DNA from 2 places in the Streptomyces sp. NPDC006012 genome. Region 2 is predicted to be linked to the other one. Evidence: riboswitches for the same ligand, from Rfam matches in the RefSeq annotation. Region 2 holds a riboswitch; the other holds the start of a gene.
The links. Region 2 has a riboswitch for glycine ahead of gcvP (aminomethyl-transferring glycine dehydrogenase). Riboswitches for the same ligand answer to the same signal wherever they lie in the genome.

Region 1 (2,386 bases), on a different contig from region 2:
GAAGGAAACGGGGGATCCGGGCCTCCCAGCGGTCCCGGGTGTCCTGGGAATCGATCCTGGCGGCCCCGGCGCCCTGCACCGCCCGGTCCATCAGGGTCGACTTGCCGCTGCCGGGCAGGCCCGTGACCACGGCCAGGTCGTGGCGGCCGAAGTGCAGGGCGCGCGGGCTGTGGCCGGCTCGTTCACGCAGGTCGCGGACGACCGGCGCGGGTCGCTCCGCGCACCGCCCGGCGGCCCGGCAGGCGGGCTTGTCGGGTAGCGCGAGACCCGTGTTCGCGGCGTACGCCGTGGTCCTGTTCACCGTGATCGTCCTCCCCTTGGGGTCTGGACATCCCCATGCCCGTCGAGTGTAAAGAGAAGGTAATGCGCGGTGTCTCACTGTGCCGTGCGCGTTCTGCCACAGCCCGGTCACGGATCAGGTCTGCCGTGCGGCGGCGAGGCGTGCAATGATGAGCGCGCCAACTGCATACCGGCCGCTTGAATCCGCGCGGGAGAGTTCCCAGCAGTCCTGCTGGGACGCCGAAGGAGCAAGTCCCTCCCTTGAATCTCTCAGGCCCCAGTCACCGCGCGGGCGAGGCACATCTGAAAAGCGGGCCGCTGTCCGGTGGCTCCACCCAAGGTGCAAGCCGTGACCGCCGTACGACGCTGCGTACGCCGCCGGTCATGGCGAACCTCTCAGGTTCCGATGACAGATGGGGAGGACCTTCCCCGCCCTGCCCGCGCTCGGCCCCGCCCGCGCGGGCGACCCCCATCGCCCTGGGAGACGACCGACCGATGAGCAGCACCGAATCCCCGCGTCCGCGGCGTACCGCGCTGGACGCCCTGCACCGCTCGCTCGGCGCGACGATGACCGACTTCGCCGGCTGGGACATGCCGCTGCGCTACGGCTCCGAGCGCGACGAGCACCTCGCCGTACGGACCCGGGCCGGGCTTTTCGACCTCTCGCACATGGGTGAGATCACCGTGACCGGCCCGCAGGCCGCCGCGCTGCTGGATCACGCGCTGGTCGGCGACATCGGCGGCGTCAGGACCGGCCGGGCCCGGTACACCATGATCTGCCGGGCCGACGGCGGCATCCTGGACGACCTGATCGTCTACCGGTTGGCCGAGCACGAGTACATGGTCGTCGCGAACGCGTCCAACGCCGAGGTGGTGCTCGACGCCCTGGTGGAGCGCTCCGCCGGCTTCGACGCGCAGGTCCGCGACGACCGCGACGCCTACGCCCTGCTCGCCGTACAGGGCCCCGAATCCCCCGGCATCCTGCGCTCCCTGACCGATGCCGACCTGGACGGCCTGAAGTACTACGCGGGTCTGCCCGGCACCGTCGCCGGCGTGCCCGCGCTGATCGCCCGTACCGGCTACACCGGCGAGGACGGCTTCGAGCTGTTCGTGGCGCCGGGCGACGCGGAGAAGCTCTGGCAGGCGCTGACCGAGGCGGGCGCCGCGGCCGGACTGGTCCCGTGCGGGCTGTCCTGCCGGGACACGCTGCGCCTTGAGGCGGGCATGCCGCTGTACGGGCACGAGCTGTCGACCTCGCTCACGCCGTTCGACGCCGGGCTCGGCCGGGTGGTGAAGTTCGGCAAGGAGGGCGACTTCGTCGGCCGCGAGGCGCTGCTGGCCGCCGCCGGGCGGGCCGAGCAGAACCCGCCGCGGGTGCTGGTCGGCCTGGCCGCCGAGGGCCGCCGGGTGCCGCGCGCCGGGTACCCGGTGGTCGCGGGCGGCGCGGTGATCGGCGAGGTCACCTCCGGTGCCCCCTCCCCCACCCTGGGCCGGCCCATCGCCATGGCGTACGTCGACGCGGCGCACTCCGCGCCGGGCACGGCGGGCGTCGGCGTGGACATCCGCGGCAGCCACGAGCCGTACGAGGTCGTGGCGCTGCCGTTCTACCGGCGGCAGAAGTAGACACTGGAACCACGGGACGTGTGCCACCGCCACCGCCCGCCACGCACCGGAACCCGGGGCCGCGAGCCGCGGCCGGAATCCGGGACCGGACCCGTGCGGCGGGCGGCCACCGCGGGCCCGACCCGCTGTGACGCCGGGCACACCGCCCCGTCCACCAGCGCCCTCCCCCTTTCCCACGTCATCAGCACTCCCCCGCGTACAGGAGAATTCAAGCCATGAGCAACCCCCAGCAACTGCGCTACAGCAAGGAACACGAGTGGCTGTCGGCCGCCGCGGACGGCGTCTCGACGGTCGGCATCACGGAGTTCGCGGCGAACTCTCTCGGTGATGTCGTGTTCGTGCAGCTCCCGGAGGTCGGTGCCGGCGTGACCACGGGCGAGACCTGCGGCGAACTGGAGTCGACCAAGTCGGTGTCCGACCTGTACTCCCCCGTCACCGGCGAGGTCACCGAGATCAACCAGGACGTCGTCGACGACCCGTCACT
Region 2 (2,386 bases):
ACGGTCCGGAAACCGCCGTCGGCCAGACCCGCCGCGAGGATCGCCGCGTAGCGGTGGGTGCGTCGCGCGATGGCACGCAGCCCCTCGGGACCGTGGTAGACGGCGTACATGCCCGCCATCACCGCGAGCAGCACCTGCGCGGTGCAGATGTTGCTGGTGGCCTTCTCCCGCCGGATGTGCTGTTCCCGGGTCTGCAGGGCGAGCCGGTAGGCCCGGTGCCCGTCGGCGTCGACGGAGACGCCGACGAGGCGGCCCGGCAGGCTGCGCGCGAACTTCTCGTGCACGGCCATGTAGCCGGCGTGCGGCCCGCCGAAGCCCATCGGCACACCGAAGCGCTGGGTCGTACCGACGGCGATGTCCGCACCCAGCTCACCCGGCGACTTCAGCAGCGTGAGGGCGAGCAGGTCGGCGGCGACGGTGACGAGCGCGCCGAGCTCGTGCGCCCGCTCGATGACCGGCTCGATGTCGCGTACGGCCCCGGAGGCGCCGGGGTACTGGATCAGTACGCCGTTGATCTCGCGCTCGGCGACCTCGGCCGGGATGCCCGCGTGCAGGTCGGCGACCACGACCTCCACCCCGGCGGGTTCGGCGCGGGTGCGGATCACGGCGACGGTCTGCGGCAGCGTGTCCGCGTCGACCAGGAAGAGGCCGTTCTTGTTCCTGCCCATGCGCCGGGACAGGGCCATCGCCTCGGCCGCGGCCGTGCCCTCGTCGAGCAGGGAGGCACCGGAGGTGGGCAGTCCGGTGAGGTCGGCGACCATGGTCTGGAAGTTCAGCAGGGCTTCGAGCCGCCCTTGGGAGATCTCCGGCTGGTAGGGCGTGTAGGCCGTGTACCAGGCCGGGTTCTCCATGACGTTGCGCAGGATGACGGGCGGCGTGAAGGTGCCGTAGTAACCGAGCCCGATCATCGAACCGACGACCTGGTTGCGGTCCGCGAGGGAACGCAGTTCCGCCAGCACCTCGGCCTCGGTGCGGGCGCCCGGCAGATCGAGCGCGTCGGCGTTCTTGATCACGTCCGGCACCGCGGCGGCGGTCAGCTCGTCGAGCGAGCCGTAGCCGACCTGCGCGAGCATCTTCTCCCGCGCTTCCTGGTCGGGCCCGATGTGCCGCTGCTCGAAGGGCGTGCCCTGTTCGAGCTCGGAGAGCGGAGTGCGATGGGCGGTCATTGCGGAGGCCTCCTGGTCTGACGACCTTCGAGGGGCGCCCCGGCGCGGGCACCCCGACGGCCTCCCCCTCTGTCATCTCGACCTGAGAGCTTCACCGTGGCACCCGAGGCGTCACGGCTTTCCCCGTCGGTGAGAGCGGGAACCGTCGGCACCCGCCCTGCTTTCCAGAGTGACCTCGCCCGTGCGGTACGTGTGCCTGAGAGATTCCGGGGAGGATTTGCTCCTTCGGCGCCTCGGACGATGTCCGGAGGACTCTCCCGCACGGGATCAGCAGCCATTTGCCAGCCTACCAGCGACGCCATCGGCCGGACCTTCGAGTGGCCGCCGCCTCGTTTCTGCTCTTTTGTAGGTAGTGCTCACGAATGTGCAGGCAGTGCTTGCGAAGGATTGCGACCAATGAGGAGGGCCCGTGCAGACCGACATCGATCCGCGCAACCTGATCGGCCGCAAGGCGTTCGACCGCAACGGCACCAAGATCGGCACTATCGACGAGGTGTACCTCGACGACGCCACGGGAGTGCCGGAGTGGGCGGCCATACGGACGGGCCTGTTCTCCCGGGACGCCTTCGTCCCCCTGGAGCCGAGCGAGCTGATCGAGGGCAGTCTGCGCGTCCCCTTCGACCGCGCCCTCATCAAGGACGCCCCTGACTTCGGCGTGGGCCGCCACCTCTCCCCGGAGCAGGAACTCCAGCTCTACCACCACTACGGCCTGGACGTGGCCGCGCCGTCCCCGCGCCCGGACCACGATTTCGGCAGGCTGGCGGGCCAGGACGAGACCTGACGCCGCCGCCCCGGGCCCCTGTCGCCCGCTGCCTCACCCCTGTACGGCCCGATGCCCCGTCCCTTCCGCATCACCCGTCATCCGTTCCCGGCACCGCCCTCAGCTCCCCGGACACCAACGGCAACGGCTCCGCGGGCTCCAGACCGGGATCGTCGACCCGGAACGTCCGCACCCGGCCCGGCTGCGTTGCGGGAGTCTCGAATCGCACCGTGACCCGCCCGAGACCGCTGCCCTGCACCCACCCGTGCCCGTACTCGGTGTGCCGCACGTCGTGCCCAGCGACCCAGTGCCGTTCGGCCTCCGTCGAGGGCTCCTCGACGGGTTCGGCCGCGGCCTCCTCCGGTGCCGCGGTGGCCGCCTCCACCGCCGCCTGGGCGAACAGGTCCTCCTGGGTGTAGTCGGCGAGGCCGGAGACGCCCACGCCGAGCAGCCGCACCCC

Region 1: it holds a riboswitch for glycine, as region 2 does, so the genes downstream of both, gcvT (glycine cleavage system aminomethyltransferase GcvT) here and gcvP (aminomethyl-transferring glycine dehydrogenase) in region 2, are expected to answer to the same signal.

What each region holds. Positions count from the first base shown of each region.
Region 1 is NZ_JBIAIE010000030.1:59,999-62,384, reverse strand. It holds gene ACFYPJ_RS33815 (AAA family ATPase) at 1-301, opposite strand, end outside; glycine riboswitch at 479-576, shown strand; gene gcvT (glycine cleavage system aminomethyltransferase GcvT) at 775-1,902, shown strand; gene gcvH (glycine cleavage system protein GcvH) at 2,118-2,386, shown strand, end outside.
Region 2 is NZ_JBIAIE010000048.1:10,048-12,433, reverse strand. It holds gene gcvP (aminomethyl-transferring glycine dehydrogenase) at 1-1,166, opposite strand, end outside; glycine riboswitch at 1,341-1,436, opposite strand; gene ACFYPJ_RS38060 (PRC-barrel domain-containing protein) at 1,576-1,947, shown strand; gene ACFYPJ_RS38055 (DNA polymerase IV) at 2,018-2,386, opposite strand, start outside.